Regions from separate parts of the Paenibacillus sp. FSL M7-0656 genome, predicted to be linked through region 2. Evidence: predicted binding sites of a transcription regulator. Region 2 holds the regulator's gene; the other holds the start of a gene.

Region 1 (12,496 bases), 1.4 Mb from region 2:
GTTGCTGCGTGTACGTCCTGCCAGAACTTCGGAATTCCGTTTGCTCTCGCCTTCAACGAGCACTTCAACGATTTTGCCGCGTTGCTCTTCATTGCTTCGGTGGCTGTATTCGTTGATCGTTTCGTTCAAGCGCTTCAAACGTTCCTTCTTCACTTCCATCGGTACGTTGTCTTCCATCACTGCAGCCGGTGTACCTTCACGCGGGGAATAAATAAAGGTATAGGCAAAATCATACCCTACTTCACGGACAAGGGAAAGTGTATCTTCAAACTGTTCTTCCGTTTCCCCCGGAAAACCAACAATAATATCCGTTGTTAACACAACATCCGGGATGGCCTTTTTAATTTTGTCAGCCAGCTTCAGATAGTGTTCCCGGTTATACTTGCGGCTCATACGTTTGAGTACTTCTGAACTGCCAGATTGCACCGGAAGATGAATGTGCTCCACCAGATTTCCGCCCTTGGCCAGCACTTCAATCAAGTGGTCATCAAAGTCACGTGGGTGACTGGTTGTAAAACGTACCCGCGGAATATCAATTTGGCGAATGGCATCCATCAAGTCACCAAAACTGTAGTTCAGGTCGGTGAAGTCCTTGCCGTACGCATTCACATTTTGACCAAGCAGCGTGATCTCCTTAAAGCCTTGTCGTGCCAAATCCCTAACTTCGGCAATGACATCTTCAGGACGACGGCTGCGTTCTTTTCCCCGCGTAAACGGAACGATGCAATATGTACAGAACTTGTCGCAGCCATACATAATATTCACCCAGCCGCGCATACCCTCACGTTTCTTCGGCAGGTTCTCAATAATGTCGCCTTCCTTGGACCATACCTCAACAACCATTTCTTTGCTGAACAACGCTTCCTGGATTAGATGTGGCAGTCGATGCACGTTATGTGTACCAAAGATCATATCCACAAAGCCATGCTTCTGCATGATTCGGTTGACGACGCCTTCTTCTTGGGACATACAACCGCATACGCCAAGTAACAATCCCGGACGTTCGAGTTTTAGCGTTTTGAGGTGACCGAGCTCACCAAATACTTTATCTTCCGCATTTTCCCGTATGGCACACGTATTGAGCAGAATAATATCAGCTTCTTTGCGATTCTCTGTAGCCTGATATCCCATAGACTCAAGGAGTCCTTTGATGGTCTCCGAGTCATGCTCGTTCATCTGACATCCATACGTATATACAATATAGTGTTTACCTTTCCCTATGTTTTTCAGTTCATCGGGAACGGCATTTTCGTAAAGCACCTGGACGTCTTCCTTGCCCCGCTGTTTCTCCTGACGATGATTGGGTTCCGATTTGATGTTAATCTCACGGCCCCGGATTCTTATCTTTTTGCTGAATTCATCTTGCGAAATTACTTTGGCATCGGAAAAATCAAAATATTGGGAGTAATCCTTTTTTGAGTCTTTAGCCATTTCCTTCGGTCACTCCTTACAGCCTCTATTAATAAAAAATCGTTCATTCATCCCTGTTCCACATGAATATCTTGCTTGGAACATTAAAAGAGCATTACAGCAAATTATAGCATGAATTGGGCTGTAGTTCCACATCCAAAGCGCATCTCCCTTCGTATAATCCGAAACATGCCATGCTCAGAAGAGCACTCAGAAAACACAAAAACCTGAGCCTTGCCGTCAGGGCTGGAATTAACCGGCCCCTGTTGGCTGTGCTCAGGTTTATATGTTATTCAGACCGTCATAATTGGGGGCTGAAGCTATTACATGTTATTAATCGATGATTTCAGCAGTGTCGCCATTACGAGCGCCAGCAGCGTTAGCTTCATCTGTATCAATATGCATGTCCAGTGCAAAAGAATCGGATACACGAGCCAGTACATTTTCCAGTACCAGACCACGATCTCCACCCAGACGAACTTTCAACATTTGTTTGTCCTCGATACCCCACTTAGCAGCATCAGAAGTATGGAAGTGAATGTGACGAGCAGCAACGATAACACCTTTATCAATCGTAACTTCGCCAGCAGGACCTTTAATTGTGATTCCTGGTGTACCTTCAATGCTTCCAGATTCACGTACAGGTGCTTTAACACCAATCGCAAATGAATCTGTCATGGAGATCTCCAGTTGCGTTTCAGGGCGAACAGGTCCAAGGATACGCACTTTATCAAACTGTCCTTTCGAACCAATTACCGCTACAGTTTCGTTAGCAGCGTATTGGCCAGGCTGGGACAGAGGTTTAAATTCAGTCAGTTCATAACCTTTGCCAAACAGAATTTCAACGTGCTCTTGGGATACATGAATGTGACGGGCAGATACGCCCACAGGTACTGTTTTACTCATTGTAAATTCACTCCTTGTTTATCTATGGCCTGTACTCAGGCTCTTAACAATCCAATGGTATTATACCCCTTTTTGGAGTGAAATGAAAACGAACTGGTGAAAATTCATGAAATACACTTATTTCACAATCATTCCACTCCTTTATTTGGAAAACAAGCTTCATTCAACCCATTCTGTCCCACAGACCACTTCACTATTTCACGGAAGCCCCCTTTATCTTTGGATTACTCTCTGGCAAGTGTTCCCCCAGATAACTCATTGCATTCTCCCACAACCAGCCACGAACCAGATGTTCATCATAATGTTTGAGCAGGATTTCCGTCAGTCTCGGATAGTGCCCTGAGTGTTCAAGTCTCTGAATATACATTGAAATTCCATCAAAATCAGACCCCATCATCAGATGATGCTGCCCGCCGAGAGAACAGATCTGCTCGATATGAGGCAGCAGGTCCTCTATACGTACTTCACCCTCCTGCTTTACAAACCAGGGAACAAACGTCAGTCCAATCCGCCCTTCCCGGGCAATAATAGCCTGAATCTGATCATCTTTCAGATTACGCACATGGGGACATACGCTATAACTGTTGGAGTGAGAGGCGATAAAAGGACGTTTACTCAAGTCAGCCAGTTCCCAAAACCCTTTCTCCGTGAGATGTGACACATCCAGCAGCATTCCGATTTCATTACACTGGCGCACCAGTTCCTTCCCCTTCTCGGTCAGACCTGCTCCACGCTTCTCCATGACTCCGTCAGCCGCCCAATTGGCATAATTCCACGTTAGTCCAATAATTCGAACGCCCATCTGATAACATAACTCCAGATAGAACAGGTTGCCCTCCAGGCCATCCACACCCTCCAGTGTGATTAATCCCCACAGGCCCTCTGTTTGCCCCATCTGAGCCACCTGTTCACGCCATAACAACGTCTGTGTGCCGCCAGGCCGCTCCTGACTTCTCTCCACACGTCTACGATAAATCTCCAACTGCCCCATCACATGTTCAAACTTGCCTCTGCCAAGCACTTCGGGTAAATAGATGGCGAACGCCTGCAATTCTACATTCCCCTCTTTCAAACGTTGCAAGTTCACATCCAGTTGTGGAGCATTTTCAAATGAAAGGGCAGGCTGCATCAAAATTTTGCTCAGTGCATCACAGTGAAAATCAGCTACACGCCAATCAGACATGGACATCTTAAACCCTCCTCAATATGTGATTGCAAAAAAACGCAAAAAAACCTGTCTACATCGTAAACAGGTTCAATGCATACTGCATGTATTATCTGGGCTCCACAATCAGCTTAATGGCCGTTCGGTCCTCGCCGTCGATCACAATGTCTGTAAAAGCTGGAATACAAATCAGGTCAACTCCGCTTGGTGCTACAAATCCCCGGGCTATCGCTACCGCTTTAATGGCTTGGTTCAGTGCTCCCGCTCCAATTGCCTGCAGTTCAGCATTTCCACGTTCACGAAGAACCCCTGCAAGAGCGCCGGCTACAGAATTAGGATTGGACTTTGCTGAAACTTTTAATACATCCATGGTAAGTACCTCCCTGGGAATGTTGAAAGTTTGTTTCCACTTACTAGATGTTATTCGCGAGAGGCAAAAAAATTCCTTCTTTTTAGACGGGTTTCCCTGCAAATTGGGACAATACCCCTATTCCATGCGCCACTCGTCCTCCGTCAGACGAATTTTTTCGATGCGTGTTGCCGCACCTGTGGCTTCATCAATTTCAACAAAAACACCATGGAAGTGCCATTTGCCATCATCTACAACGAAACGTACAGGTAGCTGGGTGTAGAACTTACGCAGCACGGCCTCACGCTCCATACCCAATATGCCGTCACGAGGTCCTACCATGCCCGCATCCGTCAAGTAAGCTGTTCCTCCAGGCAAAATCCGATCATCATTACTCTGTACATGCGTATGTGTACCTACAACAAGAGACGCACGTCCATCCAGATGCCATCCCATGGCAATCTTTTCTGACGTTGCTTCAGCATGCATATCGACCAAAATACATTTATGGTCTTGGCGCAGCTCATCTACAATTTCATCAGCTACACGGAATGGACAATCCAGAGCAGGCAGGAACGTTCTTCCTTGAAGATTGACAATCGCTAGCTCTTTCCCTTCGCCTTTGACAACCGTGTACCCTCGTCCTGGTGTGCCTGGTGGAAAGTTCGCTGGACGAATCATGCGGGGCTCATCATCTATAAAATCAAAAATATCCTTATTGTCCCAAGTATGATTACCAAGTGTAATACCATGTACACCCCAGTTGAAAAACTCATTTGCGATTGCACCGGTAATACCACGACCTGCTGCCGCATTTTCACCATTCACAATCACCACATGTGGCTTATACTTCGATTTCAGATACGGTAAATTTTCCTTTAATGCCTTACGTCCCACGTTACCTACAATGTCACCAATAAACAAAACTTTCATTGATTACTGCCTCCTCAATTCCTGCAAAGTCCTCTTACTTCAAATGTTGAACCTTTGCAGGACTCTATCTCATGCTCCATGATGTGTAGTTGCCTTTTAACAGGCTTTCAACAGGAAAAGTGGCCCACTACTGCGGCCACTTTTCCGTAATGCTCTATTTTGCGTATTCAACCGCACGGGTTTCCCGGATGACGGTGACTTTGATGTGACCCGGATAGTCGAGTTCATTCTCAATCATCTTCGTGATGTCACGGGCTAAGCGGAAGGCTTCAGCATCATCGATCTTCTCAGGCTGTACCATAACGCGAACTTCGCGTCCGGCCTGAATGGCGTACGATTTCTCGACACCTTCGAAGGACTCTGAGATTTCTTCCAGCTTCTCCAGTCGTTTGATATACGTTTCCAGCGTTTCGCGGCGTGCGCCTGGTCTTGCTGCGGAGAGCGCATCTGCTGCGCCAACCAACATGGCAATGACCGAAGTCGCTTCGCAATCTCCGTGATGGGACGCGATACTGTTGATTACAACCGGATGTTCTTTGTATTTCTTCGCCAGTTCCACGCCAATTTCGACGTGTGATCCTTCCACTTCGTGATCCAGCGCTTTACCGATGTCATGCAATAGACCTGCACGTCTTGCCAGAGTTACGTCTTCTCCCAGTTCGCCAGCCATCAGTCCAGCCAGATAAGCGACTTCCATGGAATGTTTCAAGACGTTCTGACCGTAACTTGTACGGAACTTCAACCGGCCCAAAATTTTGATCAGATCCGGATGCAGACCATGCACGCCCACTTCAAAGGTAGCTTGCTCACCGTATTCACGGATGCGCTCATCCACTTCTTTGCGGGATTTCTCAACCATCTCTTCAATCCGTGCCGGGTGAATACGTCCATCAGCCACCAGTTTCTCCAGGGCAGTACGGGCGATTTCACGGCGAATCGGGTCAAAGCCCGACAGAATAACAGCTTCTGGCGTATCATCGATAATGAGGTCAATCCCTGTAAGGGTTTCAAGCGCACGGATGTTACGTCCTTCACGACCGATAATCCGGCCTTTCATTTCTTCATTTGGCAGGGTAACAACAGATACCGTTGTTTCCGCTACGTGGTCAGCCGCACAACGTTGGATGGCGAGTGTAATAATCTCGCGGGACTTTTTGTCCGCTTCTTCCTTCGCTTGTTGTTCAATGTCCTTGATCATTTGAGCCGTCTCATGACGAACTTCCTGTTCTACGTTGGACAGTATGATACTGCGTGCGTCTTCCATGGTGAGGTTGGATATACGTTCCAACTCTGTCACCTGGTTTTTGTAAATCATTTCGATCTGCTGCTGAGTCTCATCAATTCGTTTCTCTTTGTTAGCCACTTGCTCTTCTTTACGTTCGAGTGATTCCAATTTTTTATCCAGCGACTCTTCTTTTTGCAACAATCGTCTTTCTTGTCGTTGAATTTCATTCCGACGTTCACGAGTGTCTTTTTCAGCTTCAGCGCGAATGCGATGGATTTCATCCTTCGCCTCCAGCACCGTTTCTTTCTTCAGTGCTTCTGCCTCTTTCTTCGCGTTCTCCACGATTTGTACGGCAGCTTGTTCCGCACTAGAGATTTTAGCCTCTGCAAGAGATTTGCGAATAAAATATCCTACTCCGAACCCAATGAATAGCGCGGCTGCAACGAGAGCGATCGTGATTGCAATTTCCATACTGTTCACCTCCTCGTTGGTTCCTCCAAGGCATTCCTTGGGTCAATTTGCAGTTTTCAAACCTTACATATGTTTGGGAATAACGAATACTCACGGCGATCCCCCGCCGATTTTCATTTCACATGTACATGTTTCCACGTACTATTCACTGTTTCCAGCGAACCCATAATTAAGAATGGTATAAATCTTAAGAAACCGAAACCGCTTTTTTGGAAGGAAAAAGGGTTGTCCATTTCTTACAGACTCATGTCCATTTTAGTATTTGACGAAAGAAATTGTCAAGAGAATGCAGTATAGAGACTCTAGTCTGCTAATCCCATAACAACGCTTCGTCATCTTCAGGGTCCCCAGCCTCATCTTCTTCAATTAAACAATTCACGACCCGGCGCACCATATCCATTGAAAAACCACGTCTCATTAGGAAGGGAAGCGTTTTATTTTTCTTCTCTTTGACGTCCCCTTTGACCTGATTCCATTTTTTTCGTCCGGCACTCAAGGCAGTCTCAAATTCCGCATCTGTACTGATCCCTTCTAGTGCCTCAACAATGAGATCATTGGCAATGCCCTTTTGACGCAGCTCTTGCCTTATCCACAGTTTTCCCTTCCGCTTGCCCTCCATACGCTGTCTTGTCCATTCCTTCGCAAATAGATCGTCATCCACCAGGTTCTCCCGCTCAAGCCGATCCAGCGCCTCTTCAATCAAAGGTGCAGCAAACTCCTTCTGACGAAGTTTCTGACTTAATTCATGGCGCGTACGTGGCTTATGCTCCAAAAAACGCAGAGACTGTGCATACGTCCGCTGTCGCTCGTCAGCTACAATGATTTCCTCCAGATCCTTCTTCATAAACGTATTACCTTGAGTCATCCTGTATTTAATCATCACATCTTCAAGAACCGTAATGGAGTGGATGCCAAAAGTGATTCGATAACGAGCTTGCCTGCTCTTCGTTCGTTCTACACGTGTAATAATAAGTTCTTCGTTGTCCGGAAATTGGGATAGGCCATCCTGTTCTGCTTCTTCATATAAATCCTCGTCATGTTGATCCATTCTGGTCTCCCCTTTCATAACAAATTTCATTCTGACTACACCAAACACACCTTCACATAAGACAAAGAACACCAATAACACAAAAGACCGGGAACTCTGCCCGGCCTTTACTCCACAGTTAGCGTGCTAACAGCCCCTGTCCATTGGGACAGGGGCTGTTAGACAGCACGAGTACTCCCACTACAATCCATTATCCAGATTGATCCAAGCTCAATCAGATAAGTTTACGGAGCCAGTGGGGAACACCCTCAGGATCCTCCCTACAAGGGAGGTTTTGAGAGATTACTCGTTGATTTCAAACAATTCTTGTTCTTCTGCTGCTTCTTTTTGCTGCTCTTCACTCGTTGGCGCAGGAACTGCAGTAACCAAGTTACTGGCTACACGAATTTTTTGTTCAATGATGTCAGCAATATCTTTATGCTCTTTCATGAACTGCTTTGCGTTCTCACGGCCTTGTCCTAAACGCTCGCCTTCGTAAGAGTACCATGCACCACTTTTATTAACGATGTCCAGCTCTGTACCAATGTCAATGATACTGCCTTCTCTCGAGATACCCTCGCCATACATGATATCCACTTCCGCTTGTTTAAACGGAGGTGCCACTTTGTTTTTCACAACTTTAATACGTGTACGGTTACCAATCATGTCATTGCCTGATTTGATACTCTCAATACGACGCACATCCAGACGTACTGTGGAATAAAACTTCAGAGCACGACCACCAGGTGTTGTTTCCGGGTTACCAAACATAACGCCGACTTTCTCACGAAGCTGGTTAATGAAGATTGCGATTGTTTTGGATTTGCTGATTGCACCAGACAGTTTACGCAGCGCCTGAGACATCAAACGCGCTTGCAAACCAACGTGTGAATCGCCCATTTCGCCTTCAATCTCTGCTTTTGGAACCAATGCGGCTACAGAGTCAATAACGACAATATCTACTGCACCACTGCGTACAAGAGCTTCTGCAATTTCCAGCCCTTGCTCACCCGTATCTGGCTGAGACAGAAGCAATTCATCAATATTAACACCAAGTTTGCTTGCGTATTGTGGGTCAAGAGCATGCTCGGCATCGATAAATGCAGCTTGTCCACCCGCTCTTTGTACTTCAGCGATAGCATGCAATGCTACGGTTGTTTTACCAGAGGATTCAGGTCCATATATTTCAACAATACGGCCTTTAGGCAAGCCGCCTGTTCCTAATGCAATATCCAAAGCCAAGGAACCGCTGGGAATAATTTCCACATTCATATGAGTGGACTCACCCAGTTTCATGATGGATCCTTTACCAAATTGCTTCTCTATTTGACGGAGCGCCATATCAAGCGCGGCACGACGGTCTGACAATAAGCTCACACCCTTTACTGTTTATAAGATAATGATACCTTGTTTTAACACGTTTGCCAAGCTTTTTTTCGAACATACATTCGTTTTTTTTGTAAAGGCCGAGGCGCCTCTTCCTCAAGGAAACTTTCCATTAAACAGAAAAAAGAACCGTAAACAAGGCTGTAAAGCCTAATTCTACGGTTCTTCCGTCTTCCTTAATTATACTTGCTTGGAACTGTAAATGCAATCGAAGCTATTAACTAATCAATCCATCGCCACAAGTTTTTGCCATAAGCGATATAGAATTGCTTTGGCTGAACGAATGCGAACCGTCTCGCGATTACCATTAATACGCAGCTCATGAATATCCGTCTCTTTTCCACGTTCAGCAAGAGCGATGAAGACAAGTCCGGGTGGTTTGCGTTCCGAATATCCCGGTCCAGCTACACCGGTAACAGCCAAGCCAAAATCAGCATCACCAATCATGCGGACCTGCTCAGCAAGCACTTTTGCAACCTCAGGACTTACCGCCCCAGGTGCATCTTCACCCTCCAGATAATCATGAGGCACATTCAGCAGCTTTTCTTTAATTTCATTGGAGTAACAAACAATACCACCTTTGAGCATTGATGCGCTTCCGGGTACAGAGGTCAGACTTTGCATGACAAGCCCTCCTGTACAGCTCTCAGCAGCGCTGAGCGTCAGCCCCATGTCAGACATCATGGTTACAATCGTGTACTCTATAGGTACATCCTCGTTCGCGTAGAGATGTTCTGTCAAACGCTCCCGAATCTGAACCTCCATCGCATCCAGCTTCAGCTTCGCCTCTCCCTCACTCGCAGCCTTTGTGGAGACGCGTACCGTAACTTCGCCTTCGCTCGCGTAAGGAGCAATCGTAGGGTCTGTCTGCGCGTCAATCAGATCCAGAAGTCGATCTTCAAGAGCAGATTCACCAATACCTGCGAATTTGAGCATTCGGGAATAGATCGGCATCTCTTCTGTGAGTACATGCTGGAACAGCCAAGGTTTGACTTCCTGTTCAAACATTGGAATCAACTCTTTAGGTGGTCCAGGCATCACAACATAATATTTGTCATTGTCAGAAATCGCATTTCCTGCCGCCAGGCCCGTTTCATTGGCCAGAGGTGTTCCGCCATCAATAACGATCGCCTGACGTCGGTTATTCTCTGTCATATCCACATTACGATCTCTGAAAAAGCTCTCAATTTTGTCCATTGCCATTCGATCTGTATGCAGTTTCCGGTTAAGAACAGCTGCGAGCGCATCCTTGGTCAGATCATCTTGGGTAGGTCCGATGCCACCGGAAAATAAAATAACGTCTGCACGGCTCTGCGCAATGCGAATAGCTTCACTAAGTCGGTTCAGGTTATCCCCAACCACCGTTTGGAAATATACATCGATCCCCATCGCAGCCAATTCACGGGATAGGTATCTGGCATTGGTATTGACGATTTGTCCAAGCAGTAGCTCTGTGCCAACTGCAATGATTTCTGCCTTCATTGAGCATCCTCCTGTACACGTGGTGAGTGATCAAAGGGCAATAGGATAATTTCCTATTGCCCCTGACCCAATGCTTCCTTCATGATTACCCATTTAAGAACAAACCATTATGCTTTTGTTAAATGAAGCAGGTTTTTGTTTTTGATAAAGTAATCGATACCCGACCAGATGGTAATAAGCGCTGCTGCCCATACCGCGATAATATCGACGTGAATACCCGTGTATGAAAACGGGAAATTGTTCAACAGCAACAGCACAATCGCCACAATCTGCACTACAGTCTTCAGCTTGCCCCAAGCACTGGCGGCAACAACCGAACCATCCAGCAATGCAATTTGACGCAAGCCGGTAACTGCAAATTCACGACTAATAATCACAACTGCAATCCAGGAATCCAGCTTGCCCATCTCCACAAGCGAGATCAAAACTGCAGTAACCAGCAGCTTGTCTGCGAGTGGATCGAGCAGTTTCCCCAGATTGGTAACCATGTTATTTTTCCGCGCAAGGTATCCGTCAATTCCATCTGTGCTTGCGGCGATGATAAAAATAACAGCAGCAATCAGTTGATTATACGGAAGCGACAAGCTTCCAAGCTGCAACGGCTCTGGATAAAATGGAAAATCCACGAGCAGGAACACCATCAAAAAAGGGATTAAGCAAATTCGTGCAAGCGTAATCCGGTTGGGTAAATTCACAAGACGCCCTCCCTCATATCCTCCATTACTCCAAACAATCATCATAATCCCGTTATCATCATCCGGAACATGAAATGTACAGTTTCAATGTCAATCCATATTAACATGATCCCACTATGTAGAAACGCAAAAAATAAAGTCAACCGCTCAAAAGCAAAACGCTTTAAACGTTCCGGTGACTTCCAGAAGATGTACTGCTTTTCACAAAGTCAGCAAACGATGAGGACTGGACTTGATGCTTGACTGCCAGCAATGCACACTTAGTATAATATACGCCCAATACCGTGTCAAAAAAACACTTTTGCTACAAAAAGGCCTTATTACTTGAAATTTGTATATTGCAAATCCAGAGGCAGGTTAGCACCATTTAGCAACTGCATGACAGCTTGCAAATCATTTTTACTCTTACCAGTTACCCGAAGTTGATCTCCCTGAATCTGACTCTTCACCTTCATCTTGGAATCCCGAATCAGGATATTGATTTTCTTGGCGATGTCCTGATCAATCCCCTGTTTAAAATTCAAACGCTGGCGGACTGTACCAGAAGACGCTGGCTCTACCTTTGCGTAATCAATGTTTTTCAATGGTAGACCACGCTTCGCCATTTTGGATTGAAGCACGTCAATGACAGCCTTGAGTTTGGTCTCATCATCAGATACGATCGTTAACGCATCCTTATCCAGTTTCAGGCTGCTCTTGCTGCCCTTGAAGTCATAACGAGCGCCAATTTCTTTCTCGGTTTGTGTAACGGCATTTGTCAGTTCTTGCAAGTCCATTTTGGACACGATATCAAATGAATTTTCTGAGCTCAAACCAGTCACCCTTTCAGTTAATCGTATGTTCTGTAACATTATAGAGGATACCTTAAGCAAAAGTCTAATTTCAAGCTGTTTTACACAAAGAAAAAAGCATTTTTGGCTTCCACTTCAAGTGGCTGCCAAAAATGCTTGCTGGTCCAGCTTCCAACCTAATAGCGGCTGCGGTTGGGCTGTCTGAACATATCGAGCACACCCAAAAGTACATGTGCAAGTCCAAAACCCAATATTCCGTAACCCCAAGCACTTGGAGTCAGGTAATAACCCAGGAGGCTGACAATGATCCCTAAACCTGTTACGATCCAGCTGACTGTCACAGCCATCCACCTCACTTCACCAAAAGTTAACTGCAAGTTAAGACACGGTTATTGTCTCCTGCAGTTGACCCGGTTATTCGCTACCCGTGGTACCTCCTGTACCGTCCGTTGATCCATTTTCGACACCTGTGGAAGTAGTACCACTACTGTCTTCACCAAGCTTCAAACGGATCCGATTGGTCGCCTTGCCATCCGTTACAACTTGCCCGCCAACTTCAATCGTGGTCGCTGCAGCGTAACCAGACTTAATATACATGCCTACACTATCCAACTCAAAGGTATAGCTGTCACCTTCGGCTGTGTTACCATACTCCA
Region 2 (12,496 bases):
GATAAGTTCCTGGAACGTTACTCCCCCAGTTACAGACAGTGTTTTGGTTGTTGGTCCCATCGCACCTACCACATAACGTGGAGATTCAGGTGTAGAGAAACGATCAACCGCAGCTTTCGCAATTCTGGCTGCTTCCAGGTTGATCTCGCGTGCCCGATCCTGAATATCGTATTCAGCAAGCACAACGGATGTGGCACCAAATGTATTGGTTTCAATTAAATCGGCGCCAGCCTCCAGATATTCTTCATGAATGCGCTGGATCAGTTCTGGACGAGTAAGCACTAACATTTCATTACATCCATCCAGATCTTCGCCGCCAAAATCTTCGCCAGTCAGATCAACTTGTTGAATCATGGTCCCCATTGCACCGTCGAGGATTAATATTCGTTGTTTTAATGCATCGTGTAGACTAATCTTATCCAATATCTTCACCCCCGCAAAACGTTAGATCTTAGTTTAACAGAAACTAACTTAATGTGAAAGATCGGGTTTGGTCCCGAAAGATGGCGGGTTTGCACGAATATGAACGGAATTTGAGAATCGACAAAAACAAAGCAATCCGATATAATTCAATTAAACCAAGTGGAAAAGAGGGAAAGAACATGGCTGAAATTGTTATCCGAAATACGAACGAACGCATCACTGGTGACGAAAATGTTCGAAATTTCTTAAACAAATACGAAGTATTATATGAGAAGTGGGACGCTTCCAAACTGAACACTGATCTGCAAAATAACTTTGGATTAACTGATGAACAGAAAACCGAGGTTTTGGAAACTTACGATTATGAAATCAGAGATTTGGCTGCACGTCGCGGGTACCAGATCTGGGATGTCATCACGCTGTCCGAACAAACACCAGATATCGAAGAAAAGCTCGCCAAGTTCGAAGAAATTCACACCCACGCTGAAGATGAGATCCGTGCAATTGTTGCTGGTAAAGGAATCTTTGTTATCAAAGCTACAGATGATGTGGGCTACTTTAATGTAGAACTGTCTCCTGGAGACGTTATCTCTGTACCTGAGAATACACCGCACTTCTTCACTTTAATGGAGAACAAACAAATTATTGCTGTACGTCTGTTCATCGAAAAAGATGGCTGGATTGCAGATCCATACCCTGATCCTACTTTTATCAAGAACGCCTGACCCTTCAAGATGTGTTCAGGTCTTTCATGGCCCCTGACCCAAAGACCCAAACGAACTGACCTTTAAATCGATCGGTTTAGTGAAACAACTCTCATAAGTTGAAAACGGGACGAAGTAGAGATCTATCTTACTTCGTCCCGTTTTCATTTTTTCCGTGATCTTTACTTCTCACTAGGTTAGCATTTCTTTCGTGCCTGGAATTCGAACATTTGCCTACTTCCAGCATACTATCTTCAAGTTACTTGGCAAACAGCAAACAACTCATATTGCTCCAAAAGAATCATCAAAACTCGATATTAGACGATGTAAGACCGCTGAGACTCCAATATAAGTTTTGCCCGCTTCAAGTAGTTGCATGCTCGTTTAGAACCTAAGCTCGTTTATAGATTCTTCAACTCCCTTGCTTTGGTTGACGTGATACGGATGAAAAATTACGACTGCGATGCCTCATAGCTCCAGAAGTTATGCCAGAGAAAGCTCCTCTAGATGGCTAAAATATTAAGTAGATTATAAAATTGCTTTATGAACTTTAATTCTTTGTCATGTAAATGTCTAATTAACTGGACGCATTTACGAACTGTGTCGCTATTAATGTTTTGTGAGAAGATAGCCTTGGTCGTAATTGCCCTAATATTTGTCCAATCCATAATAATTTCATTAATTATTAAATCAATTTCTTCTTTTGTTGTATGGATAAGATCTGGATTAAGTTGTTCATAAAGAGCGACTAATCTAAACTTTTCCGAACACTTTCTATAGATGGTGCTACTTAAAGTTTCTATAATATCTTCGTTAGTTATACTATCTCCGTAAAAATCAGCCAATAATGATATACTTTGTATCCCTTCAATTATTTCGTCCTGATGGTTCAGCATATTATCTTTAAGACGTTTGATACTTTCGTGCAACATTTCCTTAGGGTCTCTCTCATGATGATAATTAACATTGTTTATAAATTCAATAAAATAAGGCTCATCTGACTTGATTTCTTCACTCATACAAGCTTTTTTAATTTCCGTAAACGGTACAACGTACTTCTTATACTCCGTTATATCATCAACAATATAGACCTCATTGGTTGTTAAATTAAAGCCGTAAACTAAAATGGGATGTAGACCATGCTTTTTGTTAAAATAAAACTCACGGCCTCTTTGATAATATAAATCAATAACAAGGGAAACTGGGTTTCCTTTTGAAAGCGAACTAATGATTTCTGATTGTAACGAATCTATATGTGGTGAAGTAAAATTCATTGAAATACACATTTCATCCATTACTTCATCTAGCCTCTTAAAGTTCAAAATATCCAGTTTGAAATAACCGGTACTTCCTAGTTTATCTTTATCAAATCTGTATATCGTGGTGAAATTATTAACTATAGAAAACTTATCCTTTTTGAAATAGTCGGCAATTGTCATTAGAGAATTATGGCTGCAATTTAGGAAGGGATGATTGCTATGTGGGAACATTTTTTTCATACCGTTGAAATATTGAAAATCAGTAAGAGAGATGATTTTATCCATAAGAGTCTCCTTTGGTGGGCTTAGTAACTATTTGGATTCCTATAATCCATTAAAAGGATTAAATTTCATTTTTCTTTATGACCGATTGTCAAGCCCAGGGTGACAGATGAGCGAAAAGGAATTCGTGAGCCGTTTTACACCCCAAGCATTTGCGTCGTCTGTGATCTATTAATTCGAGCGAGCTCGGGAAGCACAGATCAGTGAAAAGGTAGGTATTCCACTTCGAATTCCCTCCATTCAAGAATTGCAGTATTATGGTATCCCATTAGGAATACGTACATAATAAAGCACAGTAGACATTTGAATGACTGGCAATTCACTATAATTGCGGTTAGAAATTTGTTAAAACATCTCTACCTTAAATTTGATATGGCCGCGGCACTAGTATATCAACTATATTTTAATTGACCCCCTATACAATTTCAATAAATTTTACCATAATAAATAATAAATAGATGTAACATTCATTTCGGTCATCGTACCCGCTAAACCACCCTAAAAACAAAAAAGCATTGTCAGCTATGTGAACGATAATACCGTCCAAATAGCCGCAATGCTTCATGTTATATTTGATTTAGTGAAATCACAAGTGGGTTCAGAAATTAGCAATTAGACCTGTTAATTCAGACAAATGCTTGATTTCATGGTCTGGCGCATACGCTTCATTGTTGTTCTTATGCTCACGGTTAATCCATACGGATTGGATGCCAGATGATAAAGCACCACGAATATCAGTCGTTAACTTGTCTCCAACCATCATGCTCTCTTCGGGTTTAACACCCAGTTTACTCAAAGCATGTTCAAATATCGACGGATCTGGTTTTCCTTTTCCGAAGTTACCCGAGATAATAATCTCATCAAAGAAAGGAGTCAATTCAGGTACACCATCCAACTTCTCTTGTTGCAAAGCAGGACAACCGTTCGTTAACAACAACAGTTTGTACTTGCCTTGTAACTGACGCAAGGTATCCATCGTTTCTTCGTATACATGTGGTCGAGATCTCCGTTCTATTCCAAACTGCGCAGCCAGTTGTTCAGCAAGATCTTCCCGATCTATACCCAACTTCAACAAGCCACGACGCCAGGATTCTTTACGGTAAACTGGAGCAAGCTGTTCCAACTGACGGAACTCAGGTTGATCCCCACCAGTAAAGTTAGCCCAAAGGCCTTCAAACGGATTGATTCCAATCATTTTGGTAAAAGGAAAGGTTTCATATGATTCATACAGCCCACGTGCCTCATTACGAACAGCTTCTTCAAGTTCTTCTGGTTTGACCCCAGTCTCTTGCGCTGCGATTAGACAAGTCTCATGAAAAGCTTCTCGAACACTACGCTCATCCCATAATAAAGTATCATCTAGGTCGAACAAAATCGCTTTTAACGCCATTCCGATCATCTACCCCTTTATGCAATAATTACTTTTCGACGGTTTCCACGGTGATCTGGTGTGCTTTCGCAAATTTCAGCAAACGTTCTGCAATCGCATCTGTATCGTAACGGTTCAATAACTTGGTAAACACCCATCTTTTCCCGCGACTGTTATGTTCGATAACAACTGTACCTGGTTCAATTCTGAATTTGACGATATCGTCAACCCCAATTGAACGTTCACGATTACCCTTCGTCGTTATAATCCGATTACTGCTAATCTTGATGTATGGACGGCGAAGCATGAAGATGACTGCCAAAAATACGTAAAGCAGCATGGTCACCCAGTCCCAAGTTGTCATTGGAGCTTGCACAAGGAATGTGCTCATAAACAGATACAAAAAGGCGAGACCGATCAAAAATATTGGGAACAACAAGCTGCGTCCCTTAAAGACTTCTTCACCTGGTGTACCAGTGATTGGTTGACCACTTTTTTTGCGTTGCTGATTTAACTGCTTGGAATTTTTCTTAACCGTTCTCTCGAACGAACGCGACATGAGAATCCCCCTTATGTGTCTTTGTATCGGCTTACATAATTGCAAACCAACATTTCCCCCTATAAATTGCACACTCAAAATAACAGGAAGAAACCTAAATATCATAATGATATCATTAGGTTTCGTTAGTGTTTGAGTTTGCCTTGGTGGCCTTTGTCATTCTCATCATCAACAATCTCAATGGTATCCAGTTGTTGTCTGAAATTGCTGCGAATATTACTCAAATAAATCTCTCTTAGCTCGGCACGTTCAGCAAGTTCTTCCTCCGACAATCCAGTTGACTTTTGCTTACGAGCCAATTCGTTAATGCGTGCTACCAGACTATCTATATCCAAGCTTGTCCCCTCCAAAAATACAAAGTCATATTAACTTTGCCATTATAAAGGCTGCTTGTCAAGCTGACACGCGCTAACACTTATTGATGTGCATTTTATTCTGCAAATTGCGGTAGAGCTAGTACTTGTCCCACTTGGATGGAAGTTGTATGAAGTTGATTCACTTTCTTAATTGCTTCTATATAAATACGTGTATCCATATTCGTCGGTTTATGTTCCAAAGAAATACTCCATAATGTTTCCCCTTGTGAAACAGCTATCTTTCCTCCAGGCAGAACATCATTCTCATTGCCGGCAAATACAGTTAAAACAGTGCTACATCCAATAAATATAATCAAAGAGGTAATGGCTACCTTTAACATCCATGAAGAAATCTTGAAACGCGCTAAAACCTTCTTGTATTTCCCTATGTTAGACTTCACCAGTTCCGAATTCATTGGTTCATAAATGCTTTGATAAGTAGAATATCTCATTAAATACCCGCCTCCAAACGTTTGTTCCTATCTGTTGAAATCAATATAACACGAACACTTGTTTTGTTCAATAGATTTTTAGAACAATTGTTCGCTTCTTTTTTAGAAGAAGCAATATCTTATTTCAAGTACATTTGCAAAGCATTTGCAATATTATGCTCTGACTTTTGAACAATTTCTGTTCTATAAGTTAAAAAACACTGATTTAATGCTATTTTATTTAGAACTTATGTTTGTACGAACGGAGGTTCTATGTTATAATTTTCCCAAACGTTACTAAAATGGGGTTGATACGGTATGTCGAAGATATCCAGCAGGCAGCAGGCTATTCTGGAGTTTATACGAAATGAAGTCCGGTTGAAGGGGTATCCTCCTTCCGTACGGGAAATTGGTGAAGCGGTTGGACTGGCTTCCAGCTCAACAGTACATGGACATTTGGATCGTTTGGAGAAAAAAGGTTTGATCCGACGCGACCCTACCAAGCCAAGAGCCATTGAGCTTTTGAGCCAGGAAGAATCTGAGCATTCTCATCAATTTGCTCATAGCGTTGCACGTATTCCTGTTGTTGGTAAGGTTACAGCCGGGGTTCCAATCACTGCAACCGAGAACATTGAAGACTACTTCCCTCTTCCTACACATTATGTAGGCGAACAGAAAGTGTTTATGCTTTCGGTAGTCGGAGATAGCATGGTGGAAGCTGGAATCGTTAACGGAGATTACGTTATTGTCCGTCAACAGCAAACTGCTGATAACGGTGATATCGTCGTTGCAATGACTGAAGACGATGAAGCTACAGTGAAAACGTTCTATAAAGAGAAAGATCATATTCGCCTTCAACCGGAGAATGCGACCTTCGAACCTTTACGTTTGAAACATGTTAGTATTCTGGGTAAAGTCATTGGCCTTTTCCGAGATATTCATTAATATTTAACTTGAGTAACAAAACTAGATGTAATGAAATACGAAAGAGGTTGTCCTGATCAACAGGACAACCTCTTTTTTTTGTTTTTGTTATTTTAGCGGCTAATTATTCACTGCGTTTCAGAACACTCTTGTGATGCGAGAACACATCAAAGCTCTGTTGTCCGTGATATGAGCCCATACCGCTCTCTCCTACACCACCAAACGGGAGGTAGTGTGAAGTCATATGAGAAAGTGTGTCATTAATACATCCCCCACCGAAGGATACTTGATTCAGAACCTGATCCTGCAACTGCTCATCCTGTGTGAAGAGATATAGCGCCAATGGTTTTGGCCGGCGAACAATCTCATCTAGCATAGGATTCAGGTCACTGTACGTAAATACAGGAAGAATCGGACCGAAGATCTCTTCTTGCATGACAGCTGATTCCCAGTTCACATCTCCAAGTACAGTCGGCTCAATGAGCAACTGCTCTCGTACAGAACGTCCACCAATCAGCGTTTTGCCATCTGTTAGGAATTTCGACAACCGATCAAAGTTACGCGAGTTAACAATATGCGGGAAATCAGCGTTCTGTAACACATCGTCCCCAAATTTATCTTTGATCTCTGCGCCAATCAGATTGATCAATTCGTCATGAACTTGTTCATGTACAAGCAAATAATCCGGAGCAACGCAAGTTTGGCCTGCATTCAGGAACTTACCACGAACAATACGCTGGGCCACCAGCTTTAGTTCTGCATCGTTATGGACAATAGCAGGACTCTTGCCCCCTAGCTCCAGGGTTACAGGAGTCAAATGCTCCGCAGCTGCCTTCATAACAATGCGACCAACACCTGTGCTTCCTGTGAAGAAAATATAATCAAACTTCTCTTTCAACAATGCTGTACTGGCTTCAACTTTCCCTTCCATAACGGCGATATACTCCTGAGGGAAGATCTCCAGAATCAGATCATATGTCAAACGAGATACCGCTGGTGTTAATTCAGAAGGCTTGATAACTGCACAGTTACCGGCTGCAATTGCTCCAATCAGTGGACCAAAGGCCAGTTGGAAAGGATAGTTCCAAGGTGCAATAATAAGAGCCACTCCGTATGGTTCAGGGTAAATGGTGCTCACCCCATCCTGCATAGCCGGATTAGTTGGGACTTGTTTTGGTGCAGCCCATTCCTGCAGATGTTCTAATGCAAAATCCAGTTCACCCAGAACAATGCGAATCTCGGAACCGTAAGCTTCCGCCTCAGATTTGTTCAGATCTGCCCGAAGTGCATCTTGAATCCATTGCTGATGCTTTTCAATTCCCTTTCTAAGCTGTTGAAGTGCATTAATCCGATACTCGATATTTTTAGTTTGTCCTGTATAAAAAAATGTACGTTGTTCTGTCACAAGTTGTTTTGCCTGATCCATATTAACATCTCCAATTAATTATTTAAAATTAAATTGTTCAAAATTTAATTAAAGTATACCTCTTCTATATGAAACTTTCAACATACAAATGAAACATCCATTTGTATGTATTTGAACGATGGTTGGATTTTTTATAGAGTGAAAGCTAGTACTTGCTACTATGTAGTGGCTATTAGAATTTCTAAGGAAGCTTAATTTAGATTTTTTGCTTCCGACAGTTTGATGCACTGTAAGAAAGAATTCTAATTTCAGTTTCTCTTTAATGGGTTACTAGATAAATGACAATGGTTTTTGCGCTGTTACTAACATGAATTGATACATTTCTTCAAAATAGAAATGTTTAGTTACCACATATAAAAAACTCCCCTTTCATTAATGAAAAGAGAGCTTTACGATTATCTATCGGTGAACGAATGCATCATGTTAAAAGTAAGCCATGGTTACAGACAAACATAGGCTTCTTTGGTGACCCTTTTATCTGCTTCCATCTATATAACTCATCATCAGTTATTTTAAGTTTTCCACGCAATCATGTGCCTAGTTTCGTGTTTTTTATGAATTGCCCATACCTTGATTTGATGGTAATCAACAGGCTCTATTCTTAAACATCCCGGGTTTGCACACTTTCCACCAGTCTCACTAAGAAGTTTTTTTATTTTTCTAGATACGCTTTTCCTTCTTTATGCAACTCCCTAGGATAATTCGCGTAATAATTACACTATCCTGTCCGTTATCTTAAAACTATTTTTAAGTCTAATTCAGCTGGGCTACACTTATTTGGAAAGAAAACATAATACCATTTTCACCAAACATGATTTATAGTCTTAATTGCTACGTTTGAAATCTTACTAATCGCATTCTTTACAGGTATACTGCCCGGTTTTATACCAGCCTTCAAAATATCTGTAGCAGCTTGTCTGGTAAGACACGAAAAAACCAACGTTTTAACTTCATCATCTTTTGGATTATAACCACGCATGTGAGCAATGGCAGCTATCACTCGTATTTGCACGTACATTAATCAGCTGGTTTAGCTACTGGAAGAGTGACAACAACACCTACGCCAGTTAGAAACCTACTTGTTACTCCTTTAATATTTTGTCAACGGATTAAAGCATCAATTGCTTTATCGGTTGAGCTTTTCTTTTTCGTAAGACCACTCTATCAATTTATTTAGTTTCTGCTAAGTAGTTAAATATTTATCTAATCGGTAATCGAAAAATGAACTTGTACGAATAAAACAAAAAAGCCGCTATAATAGCGACTTTAATGGGATATTTTCTATCCGACATAAATAGATTTAATATTCGTTCACTGGACCACAACCAAAAGGTTGGCAAGTCTGGATTGTAGAAGCGGTATCAATAAAACCGGTATAATCATGATATTTATAATAGTGATGGTCCTTCCTGATGAATAATGTCGCACTAAAATCACTATGCCTAACATCTCTAGTGTATGTTTTTGTTACCCAGTAGGCTCTAGGAGCATCCTTAGAAAGATAATAACCACCGATGCTTACAAGTATGCCCGCTATTCTACCACCTACAGGTCCTCCTATAAAGGAAGCAAGTATACCTGCTATTGCAGAAGCAGTTGCATATATTATCTCTGTGGAATTTTCTACTTTGCCTTTATATACATAACCGTCTGCTAATGCTTGTGGCGAGAAACTGAGATCTTCGTGAATAGGTTTTATTTCGTTTGTAGCATAATTCACTTCGCCAGTTTGAAGATTTTCATACTTTACTTTAGTCTCATCAACTTTTGTAATTTTTAACTCATCTTTACCATTTAAATCTGTTGCAATATAATAGCTGTCATATTGAATTAATGTAGAACCGTCTTTAAAAGTGATGGAATTATCGGTTGTACTTTCGACTAGTTCTAAAAGGCTATTTTCCACTTGAAGTGCTGGTAAAGAATTTGCCTGATCTTGAGCGAATGCTGGAATTGAGATAGATGTAGAAAGCATGACTCCGGCTAAAAATGTTTTAGCAATTTTCATTGTTTGTATCATTTTAGTCCTCCATTCAATTCTAATCTTTCTTTTTTCTAAAAAAATCGAATTTGATTACGTAATCAAACAAAGATGTAATCACAATAGCCCCAATTGGAATAAACAAATAAACCCAGAACGGATTATTTGGAGCTTCACCAGGCGGAGAATCTGTTAAAATAAAGTAAAGAACAATGCAATAGATTATAGCCAATACAATACCTGTTATGTTTCTATTTTTCATAGTTGCTCTCACCTCTTGTTCACAGAATCAAGTATTGTTTTTCCAACTCAAAAATATTATAACATAAATTTGGTATAATTTCTCTTATATACCTTAAAGTTTTTAAATAATATTTATGATGATAGCTTTAACCAGTATAATTCCCTTTGCTCAACAGCTATTTTCAGTACTATATTTCGTTTTTTAATATCTGACTCCTTATCTCAGCGTTTCAGTTGCTGTATAATAATATGTAACTTCTCATGCGCTAGGATACTAAATGATATTTTCAGTTAAACGCACAATGATTAGACACATCTCTATTCCGACTTATAGTTACTTTCTCAGCGATAAAACAAATGTAGTAGACTTAACATAACTTTCGGAGCCAAATATGACTCCTGCACAAACGAGCCTTATATACAAAGGCTCGTTTTTTGATGTATCTTGTAAAATATCTTTTCTGTTACTAATTCGAAGATTTTCCTTTTTACATCTTTCAACAACAACATTTTACTGCTCTGTTCGATACTTTGATTAACTTGCGCTTACACCGCTGTAAGGCGGTTTTACATACACAAAAAAAGAAATAACGTTCTATACAGTACCCGTTCTCTCGAGATGTGCCATCATCTCTTATCAGAAGTTTTCCCATCATTCCTACAGCTACCCCTTCTGGACGCTCCGTATAGGACGGATGCTTTCCATATAAAAGCTCGATCTTCCATAATGCCTCAACCGTTTTTGGCATCTCGCTGAACTGAACATTCGGCGCAAACCATCAAGCCCCTAGAAAAGAAAAAAGACGACCCACCAATTCGAGTCGCCTTCATTCCAACTCAATGCCAGTTTAAAAAATCACGAAACGACCCAAACAGCTCCGTCAAAATACACCCCGAAAATGAAGGGGAACTAGAGAAGCTGAAGAACAATTGGATCGGACAAACTTCATGAATAAGCATAAATCTTCATAATAAACAGAAAAGTTTCAGCGCTAAGTACACAAGTAGATCTTATATAAACTCGAAGTCATAGCTCACGTTTTTAAAACTTGATGATACGAACAAACACTCTAAACAGCGACCTATTGTAAATCATCACCATAAGATATCATTATTTTAGCCCGGTATCGGTTAGTATTAATCCACATTTACAGGCTCGATCACTTCGAATAAAAATGGATTACCATTTAAATATTCTCTTATGTATGCTTGGGCATACTTTTGTTCATCGATTAAACTGGTTGTTTCTCTTGGATCAGAGGAGTGATGGCAGGTGTTCTCGATCATGAACATGACAAAAAAACATTCCAGATCCCGAATATAGTCCGTTTCCAACTTCCTAATACTCTCATAACCTTGGACAAGCATCCATCGATGTTTTGGCCAAAGCTCCAATATGGTACCTGCCATATCATAGAGATAATATCCGTACCCACATCTTCCAAAATCAATCGGATAGGGTTGATTATCTCTAAAAACCATATTACCGGTATGTAAATCAGCATGAATGAGCCCATAGTTATGTTCACTTGGATGCATCGTGGTAAGTTGGGATACAACCTTCTCAGCTGCATCTTGATACAGCTTCCACCCCTCTTCGGATAAAAAACGTTCATAATAACGTTCCAACTTAGCCATTTCACGTTTAAAACTTTCTACTCCCCAAGTAGGTCTTACAAAATCAGAAGGTGGATTGAAATCCTTTGCCGCTGCATGGAGCCTGCTCATCAATACACCCATATTATATGCTTGATTATCTGTAAATTCACCTACTGCTTTTTCACCTTCTATCCACCGCATCATCGTTACATAAGGGCGCCTATATCCTATCTCTGTTTCGATGTCCAATACATAAATACCATCACAATTTGCCATCCCTTCTGGTACATTTAGATCTTTCGATTTGTTCAGGGCTTGTAACAGTAGCAGCTCCGAACGAATTTCCTCTCTGCTTAATCGGTCCGAATGAATGCGAAGTAAATAATTGTTATCTGTACTGGTTTCAATTTTATACGTGATCGTATCGGATAGTTGAATAAACTGGATGTTATCCCATTCTAAGTTATACTTTTGAATTGCAGATAAAGCGACTTTCCTTGCTCTGATTAATAACGCCCGCCGTTCTTCATCAGTATCAAATCTAAAAAAATCATTCATTTGTTATCCCCCTGCAGTTTTTATTTTATGAAGTAAATCAACTACTTCTCTTATATGTTATTATAACGATAGTAAAAGCTTGAAAATATGTAATAAACAATTTAAACTATACTATACACAAAAAAGTCACATTAGGATTTCTTCCAATGCGACTTTTGTTAAGCTATTATTTTGTATAAACGATCTTTTTAATAGTATCGCTTGAAAGGAAAAATCGATCTGAAAGTTTCTCGATAGTGTCACCATCGAGAAACTTTCGCCGGATTTCATCATTTCTAAGATTATAATTTTTCTGCTGCCTGAATTTTCACCCCGATTTTTAACTCAAACCTTTTGATCTAGGGACGTAAACCAATCCACCGTTCATATACTTTTGTATTTC

Evidence for each region. Region 2 encodes LexA, which represses DNA repair genes until DNA is damaged. Its sites were predicted from a motif close to CGAACATATGTTCG; they were not measured.
Region 1: the regulator LexA is predicted to act here: its motif matches at 8,924-8,937, upstream of recA (recombinase RecA).

What each region holds. Positions count from the first base shown of each region.
Region 1 is NZ_JBBOOT010000001.1:1,625,166-1,637,661, forward strand. It holds gene miaB (tRNA (N6-isopentenyl adenosine(37)-C2)-methylthiotransferase MiaB) at 1-1,431, opposite strand, end outside; gene pduL (phosphate propanoyltransferase) at 1,744-2,316, opposite strand; gene MHI01_RS06940 (dipeptidase) at 2,510-3,505, opposite strand; gene MHI01_RS06945 (stage V sporulation protein S) at 3,591-3,851, opposite strand; gene MHI01_RS06950 (TIGR00282 family metallophosphoesterase) at 3,969-4,763, opposite strand; gene rny (ribonuclease Y) at 4,918-6,459, opposite strand; gene MHI01_RS06960 (regulatory protein RecX) at 6,770-7,507, opposite strand; gene recA (recombinase RecA) at 7,790-8,854, opposite strand; gene MHI01_RS06970 (competence/damage-inducible protein A) at 9,098-10,354, opposite strand; gene pgsA (CDP-diacylglycerol--glycerol-3-phosphate 3-phosphatidyltransferase) at 10,462-11,049, opposite strand; gene MHI01_RS06980 (YajQ family cyclic di-GMP-binding protein) at 11,370-11,861, opposite strand; gene MHI01_RS06985 (hypothetical protein) at 12,017-12,187, opposite strand; gene MHI01_RS06990 (helix-turn-helix domain-containing protein) at 12,255-12,496, opposite strand, start outside.
Region 2 is NZ_JBBOOT010000001.1:193,423-205,918, reverse strand. It holds gene metH (methionine synthase) at 1-423, opposite strand, end outside; gene MHI01_RS00830 (cupin domain-containing protein) at 603-1,148, shown strand; gene MHI01_RS00825 (hypothetical protein) at 1,631-2,671, opposite strand; gene MHI01_RS00820 (HAD family hydrolase) at 3,267-4,058, opposite strand; gene MHI01_RS00815 (hypothetical protein) at 4,087-4,596, opposite strand; gene MHI01_RS00810 (DUF896 domain-containing protein) at 4,722-4,931, opposite strand; gene MHI01_RS00805 (LysM peptidoglycan-binding domain-containing protein) at 5,027-5,404, opposite strand; gene lexA (transcriptional repressor LexA) at 5,702-6,328, shown strand; gene MHI01_RS00795 (aldehyde dehydrogenase) at 6,432-7,733, opposite strand; gene MHI01_RS00790 (adenosine deaminase) at 9,034-9,753, opposite strand; gene MHI01_RS00785 (phosphotransferase enzyme family protein) at 11,095-12,114, opposite strand.